Linked DNA regions of Prochlorococcus marinus XMU1406. The protein of the gene in region 1 interacts with the protein of each later gene in a pairwise test. Links are inferred from orthologs where the notes say so. Each region holds a gene or a part of one and is shown in the gene's direction. Other genes may lie near its edges.

The links.
Region 2: the proteins of HA149_RS03080 (region 1) and sfsA interact in binary tests that used the Escherichia coli proteins (3 or more experiments, as listed by UniProt). The link is inferred for Prochlorococcus marinus XMU1406 from one-to-one orthologs.

What each region holds. Positions count from the first base shown.
Region 1 is NZ_JAAORG010000001.1:535,314-542,770, forward strand. Bases 3,022-5,846 are described here. They hold HA149_RS03080 (glutamate-5-semialdehyde dehydrogenase), read left to right. Parts: upstream 3,022-3,691; coding sequence 3,692-5,002; downstream 5,003-5,846. Other genes in these bases: HA149_RS03075 (translocation/assembly module TamB domain-containing protein), read left to right, coding at 3,022-3,625; HA149_RS03085 (dihydroneopterin aldolase), read left to right, coding at 5,014-5,376; HA149_RS03090 (esterase/lipase family protein), read left to right, coding at 5,381-5,846. Outside these bases: more of HA149_RS03075, read left to right, coding at 1-3,021; more of HA149_RS03090, read left to right, coding at 5,847-5,974; HA149_RS03095 (M3 family metallopeptidase), read right to left, coding at 5,967-7,457. UniProt on the Escherichia coli protein: Catalyzes the NADPH-dependent reduction of L-glutamate 5-phosphate into L-glutamate 5-semialdehyde and phosphate. The product spontaneously undergoes cyclization to form 1-pyrroline-5-carboxylate.
Region 2 is NZ_JAAORG010000001.1:253,303-260,665, forward strand. What follows is about bases 2,343-5,073. They hold sfsA (DNA/RNA nuclease SfsA), read left to right. Parts: upstream 2,343-3,203; coding sequence 3,204-3,944; downstream 3,945-5,073. Other genes in these bases: murJ (murein biosynthesis integral membrane protein MurJ), read right to left, coding at 2,343-3,134; HA149_RS01395 (ammonium transporter), read left to right, coding at 4,125-5,073. Also shown: glyA (serine hydroxymethyltransferase), read right to left, coding at 1-761; HA149_RS01375 (hypothetical protein), read left to right, coding at 999-1,250; HA149_RS01380 (DUF3181 family protein), read left to right, coding at 1,264-1,554; more of murJ, read right to left, coding at 1,551-2,342; more of HA149_RS01395, read left to right, coding at 5,074-5,585; HA149_RS01400 (4-hydroxy-3-methylbut-2-enyl diphosphate reductase), read left to right, coding at 5,674-6,870; HA149_RS01405 (DoxX family protein), read left to right, coding at 6,975-7,363. UniProt on the Escherichia coli protein: Binds to DNA non-specifically. Could be a regulatory factor involved in maltose metabolism.

The sequences.
Region 1 (7,457 bases):
AGTTAAAATAAGTCCAGAGCAAGCTGCAATTCATATTGATAGAGATTTTTTTAAAAGGGATAATCCTTATGAAAAAGATAGAAGTACAAAAAAATCAAAATTAAAATATGAATTGAACTTTAACTTAAATAAATATTCAATCCTTAAATTTAAAAAAGCAGGATTAAAAACAAAAGTAAAAGGTAATTTTATCTACAAGTCAAGTAATAGACAAATCATTGCAAATGTAAAATCAAATTTTGATGAAAAAGGTTTTTTAAAATTTAAATTTAATACAAAATTAAATCAAGACTTTCTAAAACTGGATTTGTTTTCTAGAGGTTTAGATCTTGAGAATTCTGAATATATTATTGGGAATAGAAAAATTAGTTTTAAAAAAGGAAATTTTAAATCTAACTTTAAATTTAATAAATTACCAAATGAAACATTTTGCAAAGGAAGATTTTCTTTTACTAATTTAAAAATAAAATCGGAGGCTTTCTCAGAAAATATAAATTCAGATTCAACTAGTTTTTTTTGTAAAGATAATAATTTAATTGGTAATTCAGAAAAATTAAATTATGGAACTTTGACTTCGAATTTTAAACTAAATGTGCCATTTGATAGAAGTTCCAATAATATTGATTTTAAAGGAAGTATTGGATACATTAATAGCCTCAATCCAGACATCCAATTATCGGGTAATATGCCCTATTGGTTTGATAGAAGAGGTATTAATTTTGGTGATATAGATACTAGTTTTAAAATAAATAGAACTCAATTATCTAATTTAAATATTTTCCGAAAAAATGATATAAGGGGTTTCGTTACTGCTAAAGGAGAGTTAAAAGGAAAAATTACTGATCCTGATATTTCGATAAACTTTAATCTTGATTATCCTCACTTTAAAGGTATCCGTATTAGAGAAATATGGGAGGGAAATATTAAAAATGAAAATAATGAATTTCTGCTAAATATGAAAAATATATATACTCCAATCCCTTCATTTCTTTCAATCAAGTTTGATTCTGATCTTAAACTAGATAATGCAAATTTTATAAGAGTTTTTAACTCAAATAAAGGAACTATAGGAATAGTCAAACAGGATGATAGTTATAATTGGCGGGCTGATAATTTTCCTCTTGATGAACTTGAATTATCTATAAACAAAAATCAATTCGATAGAATTGATGGAGTTATTAATGGTGAGGGATCGATTTCATCAGACCAGTCATACCTTGATGGGCGAATTGCTTGGAGTTTAGGTAAATATGGGAATATTAATCTAGCTAATTCATTATTTGATTTCAGCGTCAAAAATAATTCTTTTTATATAAACTCTTCATTGTATCCAATTGATGGAGGAATAATTGAAGTCGAATATGATTCAAGTAAAAATAATTTAATTAATTCAGAATTCAAGGATATAAGTACTAGTTGGACTATCCTTACTGCTGTTGATATTTTTAATTTTGATAATAAAAAAGTGATCCCTGTAAGTAAATCGAATATTTTGGATGATTTGGAAATAAATAAAGATAATAAATCATTTAAAGAGAGGATCGATTTTATAAATAACTTTATTGAAAATAGTAATTTGCTAGAGGATAAATTTAATTTGCAAAAATATTTAAATAAATTTAGAAGTAGATACAATGGGAAAATTACTATTCAGGGCGATAGCCCAGCCAATTACAAATTGAATGCAAAATTAAATGCCTTTCTTGATGTATCTAGAGATTACTATAAAAATAATAAAGAGGAATTTTCTATTGATTTGGAAGGAGGATTATTAACAGGGAAAGGTTCTTTAAGAATTAAAAAATTACCATTAAGTGCAGCAAATATCTTTTTAAATAAACAAAGAGATTTTCTTGGAGGGTTGGATATGAATTTATTTTATGATCTTGATACAAAATCTTTCTCTAGCGAAATTTTTTCCAATAATTCATTTATTAAAAACAATATAATAATATTTGATAAAGGACTAGTTGAGTTTAATAATTCTATTTTTGATATTGATTTTTCCCTTATAATAAATGATTCTGAAATCCCAATTAATATTGAAGGCTCAATACCTATAAATAAATCTGATAACTTAGATCTAAGATTGATTGGTAATGGAAAATTTATTGAGTTAATAGATATTTTTGCTGATGAGTATTTTACCTTTAAAGAAGGTGATGTGAATCTTAGAGTAATTCTAAAAGGAACCTTAAATAAACCTCTATTAAATGGATTTGTCGTAGTTAAAGATTCTGAAATTAATTTTTTAAATAATATAATAAAAGATATTAATAGCACAATAATTTTTGATTTTGATTCTTTAGAGGTCAATAATCTACAAGCAAAGACTGAAGATTCTGGAAAAATTTTCATAAAAGGATCTTTGCCTTTTTATAGTAAGAATGATTCTGAGAAGTCAGAAATTAATTTGATAACGAATAGTTTTACTTTAAAGAAAGATAATTTTAATTTTTTAATAGATTCAGATGTCGATTTAAGTGGGTCTTTTGAAAGGCCTGTTCTAGGAGGTTCTTTATCCTTTAATAATGGATTTATAAACTTTAATAGTACTAATCAAAATAATAAAAAAGAAAATAATACTATAAAAAAAGAGGATAAAAAAGATTGGCCAGAACTATATTGGAATAATAATCAAAATATTGAAATAATTTCAAATGAAACAATTTTGAATTCAGTTCTTTTAGGAGAAACTTTGCCTAATTATTTGGATAATTTGAGTTTTAATAATCTTAAATTAAAACTTGGTCCGGACTTTAAACTTCAATATTCAGAATTAGTTCAAGCTTATTTAGATACCAAATTAGACCTTAATATAAACGGAAAGGTAGGCAAAGATCTAAACGCTAGAGGTCTAATTTATCTTAAAAAAGGTAGAGCCAATCTATATACTACTCCATTTAAACTTGATAAAAATAAAGACAATTATATTTTATTTGCATCAAGAAGTGGGGTTGTTCCATTTATTAATTTTTCTCTGGTTAGTAAAGTTCCAGATTCTATAATTCCTATAAGTGAAAATAATCAGGATTCAAACATCTCAGGAGATCTTAATGTAAATGCCACTTCTAGTGGTTTGGGATCATTTGGAATTGGCAATTCGAGGCTTATCAAAATTGAAGCATCTTATGAAGGATTTTTAGATCAATTATCTTTTGCTGATGAAAATAGAAGAATTCAATTAAGGAGCACGCCAAGTTATAACAGATCACAAATAATTGGTTTGATTGGAGGTAACTCTGCAAATTTAATAAATAGAGCATTTATTTCTCAACTTAATAATGCTGATGCATTTAGTGAAAGATTTCAGTTATCTTTATATCCAGCGTTAATAGAAAAAAATGACTCATTAAATAATATTTTTTCCAATGAAAATTTAGATATAGAAAATGATGGTCAATCCTCTTCTAATGAGGAATTTTCTTCTCAAGCTTGGGTAGCCGAAATAGGTCTTGATATTACTGATACCATAAATTTTGCCTTTCAGACCGTTCCAGGTAGAGATGATATTTCACCTTTAGGAATTTTGACTTTTCAGGCAAATCCAAACTTAGAATTATTAGGTTCTTATGATTCCAATGGTGATTGGAAAAGTCAAGTTCAATTATTTTTTAGATATTAATTCAGAAAGAAATTTACTTTAAAGAATCGTTAATTTGAATTATTATTAAATTAACTAAAAAATATTATGGCTAATATCTTTGAAGTTCCTCAACCAGGTAATGATCTTCTAGAAAAAGCTGATAAAGTTCGTTTGGCATCAATAAAGATAAGTCAGACTGAAAATCAAAATCGAATCAAAGCCTTAAATATTATGGCTGATTATCTAGAAAAAAATTCTAAAGAAATATTAGAGGCTAATAATGCGGATTATTCGAGTGCAGAAAAAAAAGGTATTTCTAGGGCTTTACTTTCTAGATTAAAGTTATCAAAAGCAAAATTAAATATAGGAATTGAAGGAGTAAGAAAAGTTGGAGACTTGGCCGATCCTGTAAATCAAGTTCAAATAAAAAGAGAGCTTTCAAAGGGATTGATCTTAGAAAGAAAAACTGTGCCAATTGGAGTCTTAGGGGTTATTTTTGAATCAAGGCCAGATGCCGTGATGCAGATTAGTTCATTAGCGATAAGATCAGGTAATGGCGTAATGCTAAAAGGTGGTAGTGAAGCAAATTTAACAAATACTTCAATAGTGAAAGCATTGCAAGAAGGTTTAAATGAATCAGGTTTTGATAAAAATGCAATATGTTTACTAACAAGCAGAAAAGATAGCATGGCAATGTTAAATCTTGAGAAATATATCAATTTAATAATTCCAAGAGGAAGTAATGAATTAGTTAAATTTATTCAGGAGAATACAAGAATTCCTGTGCTAGGCCATGCTGATGGAATTTGTCATTTATTTATAGATATTGAGGCAAATATAGAGATGGCTTTATCAGTCGCATTGGACAGCAAAATTCAATATCCCGCAGCATGTAATGCTATTGAAACTTTATTAGTCCATAAAGATATCGCACCAGATTTTTTAGAAAGGGCCATCCCTTTGTTTAATTCTAATGATGTTAAATTAATTGGAGATGAGAGATCAGTTGAATTAGGATTAAAGTATGAGGCTAGTCTAGAAGATTGGAAAACTGAATATTTGGATTTAATTTTATCGATAAAAATTGTTGATGATCTTGAGGATGCAATCGCACATATTCAAAAATATAGTTCAAAACATACAGATGGCATAATTACTGAAAATTCAAATACTGCCAATAAATTTATGAATGTAGTTGATAGTGCAGGTGTTTTTCATAATTGCTCTACTAGGTTTGCAGATGGGTTTAGATATGGATTCGGAGCTGAAGTTGGTATATCTACTCAAACTCTTCCACCAAGGGGACCTGTAGGTCTAGAAGGTTTGGTAACTTATAAATATTTTCTTAAAGGCGATGGGAATATAGTTGATGATTTTTCATCAGGAAAGGCTATCTATACACATAAAGATCTTTAAAACTTTTAAAGATGGAAACTTTTTTAAAAATTGAGAATATTAAACTTTGGGCTAGGGTTGGCGTTCTTGATGAAGAAAGGGAATTAGGACAACTATTTATTTTAGATATATTTTTGTGGACTGATTTTGAAAATTGTACATTAAATGATGATATTAAAAAAACAGTTGACTATTCAAAGTTAGTTCAAATTTTAAAAGTTCAATCAAAGAAAATATATTGCTTCACAATCGAAAAATATTCAAACGCTATTTTAGAAATCATAGATCAGGAATTTAAGCTTTCTAAAATTAAAATTATTTTGACAAAATGTAATCCTCCAATCACAGGTTTCGACGGAAAGGTTTCAATAGTAAGAATTCTTGAAAATAATTAAAGTATTGGCAAAAAGAAATCCCATTATATTGATTCATGGTCTTTGGAATACTTCAAGTATTTTTTCTTCTATTACCTCAAAACTTGATGATATTGGTATTGAATATTTTGCCCCAACTCTTAAGCATTCATATGGAATGACTTCAATTCTGGATTTGACTTATAAATTAAACGGATTAATTTTAGAGAAATATGGTTTAGAAAAAGAAATAGATATTTTGGGATTTTCTATGGGAGGAATAATTGGCAGGTACTGGCTTCAAAAATTTAGTGGATATAAAAGAACAAGAAGATTAATATCTATAGGTTCGCCTCATAAAGGAACTTTTATGGCTCAATTAATACCTAAATACCCTTTTAGAGGAATATCAGAAATGAAAATAAATAGTAAGTTTTTAAGAGGACTCGCAAATAATGATTATTTTCTTGATGACATCGAGTGTATAAATTTCTTTACTTATTGGGATCTAATGGTTTTCCCTGGCTGGTGGACAAATTTAAATTTTGGAAAAAAAATATCAGTAAAAGTATATAAACATAGAAATCTTGTAAGAAATAAATCTGTGGTTGACAAAATAATCGATGAAATTATTATGTAGCGCCAGATAGACCCAAGTGCCTTATTAATGAATCTGTTTGTGGCTCTCTCCCCCTGAAAAGTTTAAATATTTCTAATGGAGGTAAGCTTCCACCCAGACTAAGTATTGTATCTTTAAATTTCTTACCTATTAACTTTAAATCTTCAGAGTTTTCTAGATCAGCTTCTTCGAACATTGAAAACGCATCAGCACTTAGAACTTCAGCCCATTTATATGAGTAATATCCTGCAGAATATCCGCCTGCAAATATATGACTAAAACAACAAAGAAATTGATCTTCTTGAATTGGTTCAATAACAGTAGTTTGTTTTGCAATTTCTCTTCTTATTTCATCTGGTGTTTTACCTTCGTTGTTATCAATAGTACTATGTAATCTGAGGTCTGTTAGCGCGAAATGTAGTTGCCTAAGAGTAGCCATACCACAATTAAAAGTTCTATTCTTTAGGAGCTTTTCAAAATTTTCGTCGGATAATTTTTCCCCTGTTTTATAGTGCTTAGCAATATTCAAAAGTGTGTTTTTATGGAAACACCAGTTTTCCATGAATTGACTTGGAAGTTCGACTGCATCCCATTCAACATTATTGATACCAGCTGCTTGAGGAAGGTTTACAGTAGTAAGCATGTGTTGGAGACCATGACCAAATTCATGGAACAGTGTCTGAACTTCTTCAAAACTCATCAAACTTGGTTTGTCTTTTGATGGGGGAGTCTGGTTACAAACAAGATAGGCTACAGGGAGAGTCTTTTTACCGATATTATTTTTATTCAAACATTCATCCATCCAAGCTCCTCCTCTCTTTGATTCAGGTCGAGAATATGGGTCGAGGTAAAAAGATGCTATTTTGTTATTTTCTTTATTGAGGATATTAAAAAACAAAACATCATCATTCCACAAAGGAGCCTCATCAGTTGCCTCTACCACTTTAATTTCAAAAAGCTTTTCGCTTAATTTAAATAAACCTTTCAAAACATCATTTAGTGGGAACCAAGGTCTCAAAGACTCTTGATCCAAATTAAACTTTTCCTTTCTAAGAAGTTCTGACCAATAACTAATATCCCATGGCTCAATATTCTGTGATTTTGGAAATCCATTGGCTTTAGAAAACTTATCAAGCGTTTCTAATTCAATTTTTGCGGTTTTGAATGCTGGTTCTCTCAATTCCTCTAAAAGGTTTTCAACATTTTTAATTTCTTTCGCCATTTTCGTTGACAAACTTAATTCAGCCCAACTTTTATAACCGAGAAGATCAGCCTGTTTAGTTCTAAGAGATAATATCTCTTCGATGATTTGAGAATTATTTTTTTCTCCTTGAGACGCTCTACTAACGAAAGCCTTATAAAGTTTCTCTCTAAGGTTACGGTCGTTGGCATATGTCATAAATGAAGTGTAGGTTGGTATATCTAGACTTAATTTCCAAGGACCATTTTTAATATCAACTTCTTCGTCTTTTTTTAAGTGATTGTGTGCAGAAATTGCCATCAA
Region 2 (7,363 bases), 280 kb from region 1 along the record:
ACAGATTTATCAAATTTCTTTCCAAATTCTGCATCTTTACATAAGATAAGTCCTCCTCTAGGCCCTCTTAATGTTTTATGAGTAGTTGTAGTTACTACATCACAATAAGGTATAGGATTTGGGTGAAGTTTACTTGCTACAAGACCGGCTATGTGTGCAATATCAGCCATTAAGTATGCACCAACTTCATCTGCAATTTTCCTAAATGATTCAAAATCAATTGTTCTTGGATAAGCAGAATATCCGCATATGATTAATTTTGGTTTTGTTTCAAGTGCTATCTCTCTTATCTCATCAAAATTTAATTTACTAGTTTCTTTATTTACACCATAGTGAACTGCATTGAACCATTTGCCACTCATATTTACTGGAGATCCATGAGTTAAGTGCCCACCGTGGGATAAATCCATCCCCATGATTGTGTCGCCAGGTTTAAGTAGACTTAGGAAAACAGCAGCATTTGCCTGTGCTCCACTATGGGGTTGAACATTAGCCCAATTTGCATTAAATAATTTTTTCGCTCTCTGAATAGCTAATTCCTCGATTTCATCAACAAATTCACATCCCCCGTAATATCTTTTTTGAGGTAATCCTTCGGCGTATTTATTTGTAAGGACGGATCCTTGAGCTTGCATGACGGCAATTGATGCGAAATTTTCACTTGCGATTAACTCAAGATGAGTTTCCTGCCTATTTTTTTCAGAGTTGATAAAATTTGATATTACTGGATCACTTTCTTTAAGGTTTTGAAGGATATTCATTGAATTTGATAAGTAATAAACATAATATAGACGATATTTTTTAGAAAAAAATAAAAAGAATATTTCAGAATTTTAAACGCGCCTGGAGAGATTCGAACTCCCGACACCCTGATCCGTAGTCAGGTGCTCTAATCCACTGAGCTACAGGCGCATAATTATGTAATATCTCTGTTTCAGGGTCTCTTAGTCAACCAGATTTCAGGTAAAATATCTATTATTAACAATCTAATTAATAATATGCCTATAAAGTGGTACGGAAATGGTGATTTAGAAGATCCTATCTATAAACATTTTTCTCGTATAGTAAATTTTGTTATTCACTGTATGATATTTACTGCGATTGTAAGTGGCACATGGCTTTTAAAAGAAATTAAATATGAAATAGCTTTTTTTAATAATTTTGCAATTTTCTGGTCAGTTCTTTTGGCTTCCCATTTACTTTTCGTAATTATAAAAAAACCTAAAGATACTTCAAAACAATCAACTTAAATTAAGCTTATATATGAACTCCCAGATACGAATAAGTGATCTAGAAAATATTATTTCAGAAAAGATTTTTATAAAAATAGAAAAGTGGAATTTGTATCTTGGAGATGCTGGCCTAGCTAGACATCTTGCTATTGAATGTATAAGAAATAAAGATCAAGGTCCATTTGATGCTGCAAATATAAGTTTGAAAGCAATTAATGTAAAAGTAGGGGATGGTGTTAACAGTATTCCACTAATTAATTTAATAACTACTTCACAAATTCTAGAATTAGAGGAGATTTTGGAAAGTTTTTTTGAAAACTAAATCTTTTTTTTATAAACTTTAAAGTTATTTACTTTCAAGAATTTTGTAAGTAAAAAATAAATTACAAAAAAAATTAGAGATCCAAACATTAATAATAAAAATTCTCCCAGATTTGAATTGGAGTTATTCGTAGTCTTGAGAATAATAAAACAAACTGTGCTACATATAAAGGCAGCTAATGACATGAGGCTGATTTTCCTCAATAAATTCAAGTTAGGCAAATGGATATCTTCATTTCGCAGATTAAAAGAAAGCAAAATACAAACTATAAAGTTGACTACTACTGAAGAAAAAATTATTCCTACAACTCCGAAATTATATGGAGAAAGATTCCCAAAATTCTTAATTGGGGCACCAATTAAAAACCAATCAAAAAAAATATTAAGTATTATCCCTGCAAATGAAGACTTAAAAGGGAAGTTTGTTTTCTCTATCGAATAGTAAGTTCTTACTAATAAATCTCTATAAAGGTAAAAAGGTATGCCAACTGAATAAGCAATTAATATATTCTTTACTTTTAGAGCCGCTGAATAATCAAAAGATCCTCTTTGAAAAACTAATTGTACGATTTGATTATTGAATGTTATGAAAAAACCTGTTAAAAAAATAGCTGTCAAGAAACAGTACTCTATCCCAGATATCAATTTTTTTTGGAGACCTCTATCGTCTTTATTACTTCTCAATTTAGAGAATTTTGGAAGTAATGGCAAAATCAAAGAGTTAGATAATATGCCTAAGGGGGCTTGTATAAGAAAGTTTCCGTAAGCTAGTCCAGATGCTGCTCCTTGAAAACTTGAAGCAAAAAACATATCGATAAAAACATTAATTTGACTTAGACCTGATGAGATAGATGCGGGAATAATTAGTTTAAAAATCCTCCTCTCTTCATTTTTAAATGCATTGTAGGTTGACTCTAATCTCAAGAGACCAATTTTATTTATTTCCAAAATTTGAACAAAAAACTGAATTAAAGTTCCTGTCAAAGTTGCAAAAGCTAGTAATCCCGAGTAAGTCAAGACATGAGAAGATGTATTTTCTTGGTTGAAAATCCAACTAAAAAAAATAAAAAAAATAGTAGTTACGCTTGTTATTGCTGGACTTATACTTGATAAAAAGAATTTCTTTTGGGAATTTAAGGCGCCAAAGCTTAAACCTATGAAGCCTGATAAAGGGATACAAGGTGTAAGTATTTGTAATTGGTAAGTAGCAATAGATTTAGCTTCCGAACTTAAATTGGGGGCTAATAATTCAATTAATAAACTGGAATTTGAGTAAATAAATATAGCTAAAATGAATAGTATTATTGAAAGTTTTATGCTTACTTGAGTTAAAACAATTCCTCCATTTTTTTTGTTAAGCGGAGTTAAAACTGCAACGACTGCGTTATGTAAGGGACCATTAATTCCTCCAATTATTATTAGCAAAAAACCAGGAATTATATATGCATAATTAAACGCGTCGTATGTTACCCCAACCCCAAAAGCAGCAGCTATAAATATTTGCCTTATACATCCAGCTAATTTACTTAGACTAGTGCCAAATGAAATTGAAAAAACATTATTTTTTAAAAATGAATGCATTTGGATTTGTCTAAATCTTCAAGAAGTTTAAGTTTCAATTATATTTGATTTTTAACTAACGACATATTTATGAATGATCGGATAATTGAATTTGACCCATTAATTGAAGGGTTTTTGATAAAGAGGTATAAAAGGTTTCTTGCAGATATTAAATTAGAGAATGGAGAGGTAGTAACTGCTCATTGTGCTAACACAGGCCCAATGAAGGGGCTTTTGAGTGAGGGAGCAAAAGTAAGAATAAGTGTTTCCCCTTCTACAAAAAGAAAATTACCTTTTACCTGGGAACAGATATGTGTTTTTGATTCAAAAAACGACGAGGTTTGGGTAGGTATTAATACTCTATTTGCAAATAAGTTAATCAAAAAGGTTATTGAGAAAAATCTGCTAAAGGAAATAATAGGCGAAATAGAGACCATTAAATCTGAAGTTCCATATGGTAAAGATAAAAAAAGTAGAATTGACTTTTTTTTAACTCCTAAATCTTCAAATCCTGATAAACGTAACATTTACCTAGAGGTTAAAAACACGACTTGGATTAAAGAAAATGTAGCTCTATTCCCAGATACAGTAACGAAAAGAGGCCAAAAACACCTCATTGAATTAAAGGAATTAATTCCTGGAAGTAAAAGTATTTTGGTACTTTGTATTACGAGAAAAGACGCTTCTTTCTTTGCACCTGGAGATGATGCAGATCCCTTATATGGCAGTCTTTTTAGAGAATCTTTAAGTGCAGGAATGATAACTATTCCATGTTCCTTTGAATTTCATAAAGACCACGTATCATGGAAAGGAATTAAACCTTTGAAATAAATAAAAAATCTTCTTGTTTTGAAATTTAAAAAAATAAATTTTCAAATTTAACAAATAATTTTAAGGGTGCAAGTATAAAAATGGTATAAACAACTACTAGACACTGATAAGTTTTTTGAATAAATTTAGATTTGAAAGGAAACAGCACAAACTGTTTTTTTGCAGATCTAATTTTTTTTTATGACCACTGCTTTGCAAACGCCTCAAAGGCGCTCTAGGTCCAAGTTACAAGATGCAAGTCTTGTTAACGGGCCTATGCTCCTTTTGAGGAGTATTCGAGGATTTAGTTCAAACCGCTCAATGTTGTGGCTTGCAACTGTTCCTTTAGCTTTGTTTGGTTTAGGTATTTTTAATCTTTCTGCTCATGCAGGCGATCTACCTGAGTTGAATGCAGCTTTTCTTGCCAATAACTTATGGCTATTTGTCGCTACTATTTTAGTGATATTCATGAACGCCGGCTTCGCTATGGTAGAGGCAGGTATGTGTCGTTCTAAGAACGCCGTCAACATTCTTGCTAAAAACCTTTTCGTATTTGCTTTAGCTGTTACCTCTTATTGGGTAATAGGCTACTCGCTAATGTACGGAGATAGTATTGCTGGTGGATGGCTATATTTTATGGGCCTATTTTTTGATCCAACAGTCACTGCCGAAACAGTTGCTGATGCTGGATTAGTCCCAACAGTTGATTTCTTATTCCAGTCTGCATTCGCAGGAACTGCTGCTACTATCGTTTCCGGACTTGTAGCTGAAAGAGTTAAATTTGGAGAATTTGTTGTTTTTGCGATTGTATTAACTGCATTTATATATCCAATTGCTGGTAGCTGGAAATGGAATGGTGGTTGGCTAGATGCATTAGGTTTTGTCGACTTTGCTGGTTCTTCAATTGTTCACTCAGTTGGAGCATGGGCAGGTCTTGTAGGAGCTATGCTTCTTGGACCAAGAATTGGCAAATACTCTGATGGAAAACCACAGGCTATGCCTGGACACAATATGGCTATCGCCACTTTGGGTGCATTAGTTCTATGGATAGGTTGGTATGGATTTAACCCCGGTTCTCAACTTGCTATGGACCAATGGGTGCCATATGTTGCTGTAACAACTACTTTGGCAGCAGCAGCAGGTGCTATCGGAGCAACTGTTGTTTCAACACTAACTTCTGGTAAGCCTGATCTTACAATGATTATTAACGGAATCCTTGCTGGTTTGGTTAGTATCACTGCTGGTTGCGGTGATATGACTCTTGCTGGAGCCTGGTTCGCAGGACTAGTTGGTGGAATTATCGTTGTATTTTCTGTTGCAGCACTTGATGCCGCTGAGATTGATGATCCTGTAGGTGCATTCTCTGTTCACGGAGTATGTGGTGTATGGGGTACTGTTGTAATCGGTCTTTGGGGTACTGCTGTGCAAGGCGACGGAGCAGGTATGGGATTGTTCAATGGTGGAGGTATTACACTTCTTCTAGTTCAAGCCCTTGGTGCCGCAGCTTATGCTATTTGGACACTAGTTACTTGCTGGATTACTTGGTCTATAATTGGAGGATTATTCGGAGGAATCCGCGTATCTGAAGAAGAAGAGACTCAAGGCCTAGATATTGGAGAGCATGGAATGGAAGCATATCCAGACTTTGCATCTGCTAAATAATCTAACTGAAAATTGATTTAAGAAACCTGACATATGTCAGGTTTCTTTTTTTTACGAAAAATTATTTAAAACGTTGTAATATAAAAAGATGGATACTCAAGCTTTTAGAAGATCTCTGCATCATTCTGATAGATATAATAGAAGGGGTTTCGATTCTCCAACAAAAAGAGCTCAAGCGTTAGAAGAAGCTTATCAAAGTGATTTGATAAGTTCTATAAGAGATAATGGTTTTACTTACACTAAGGGCAGACTAAATATTAAGTTGGCCCAAGCCTTTGGCTTCTGTTGGGGAGTTGAAAGAGCTGTAGCAATGGCTTATGAGACTAGAAGACATTACCCTAACGAAAATATTTGGATAACAAACGAAATAATTCATAACCCCTCGGTTAATGATCATTTAAGAAAAATGAATGTAAAATTCATTTCAGCTAAGAATGGTATTAAAGACTTTTCATTAGTTTCAAATGGAGATGTAGTTATACTTCCTGCTTTTGGAGCGACTGTTCAAGAAATGAAACTCCTTCATGAGAAAGGATGTCATATCATTGATACAACGTGCCCATGGGTTTCTAAAGTTTGGCATACCGTCGAGAAACATAAAAAACATATTTTCACATCCATTATTCATGGGAAATTTAAGCATGAAGAGACTCTCGCTACTAGCTCATTCGCCGGAAAATATTTAGTTGTACTTGATCTGGAAGAAGCAAAATATGTATCTGAATATATTCTGGGGAGAAGAAATAGAAATGAGTTTATGAATAAATTTGCTAAAGCTTGTTCTGATGGATTTGATCCTGATAAAGATTTAGAAAGGGTTGGTGTTGCAAACCAGACAACAATGCTGAAAAGTGAGACAGAAGAAATTGGAAAAGTTTTTGAAAAAACGATGCTAAAGAAATTTGGACCAGAAAACTTAAATAGTCACTTTTTAGCTTTTAATACTATTTGCGATGCAACTGAAGAAAGGCAAGATGCAATGTTTTCCTTGGTTGATGAAGACCTCGATATTCTTGTTGTTATAGGAGGCTTCAATTCGTCTAATACTACTCATTTACAAGAAATAGCAATTACAAAAAATATTTCTTCTTTTCACATTGATACTCCAGAACGAATATCAGTTGAAGAAAACTCAATATTACATAAACCACTTGGATCAGATTTAGAACTTAAAAATAATTTTCTACCTAGTGGAAAAATTAATGTTGGAATTACCTCAGGTGCATCTACTCCTGATAAGGTCGTTGCAGATGTTATTGAAAAGTTAATTCATATTGCTTCCTGAATTTGTTATTAATTTATAAATTTGCTTAGTTTTTTTAATTTATAAGTCAGATAATTCCAAAAGATCTACTTTATTAACTAGAATAATGAAAAAATTTATGAAGTATGGAAGACAAAGCACAAGCTAATCAGGTTCAAACTGCAAGTATGAATAGAACTAAAGCGCCCCAAAAAGTTGAAGTTGTAGTTGCCAATTCATCTTCAGGGTCAGAAGTTAATATCCTTGGAGAACTATCGATTTTTGTTTTAAGAATAGGTTTTTGTGCTTTGATGATTCATCATGGCCTTGAGAAACTTCAGGATCCACAGGGTTTTGCTGAGTTTGTAGTTGGTAAGTACTTCCCATTTTTGCCAGGTGATCCTGTTATTTGGACTTTTGGAGCAGCAATTACTCAATTGGTATGCCCAGCAGGATTGGCTTTAGGGATTTTTGCGAGGCTTTCTTCTCTTGGTTTATTTTCCACCATGGCATTTGCAGTTTATTTTCATCTCCT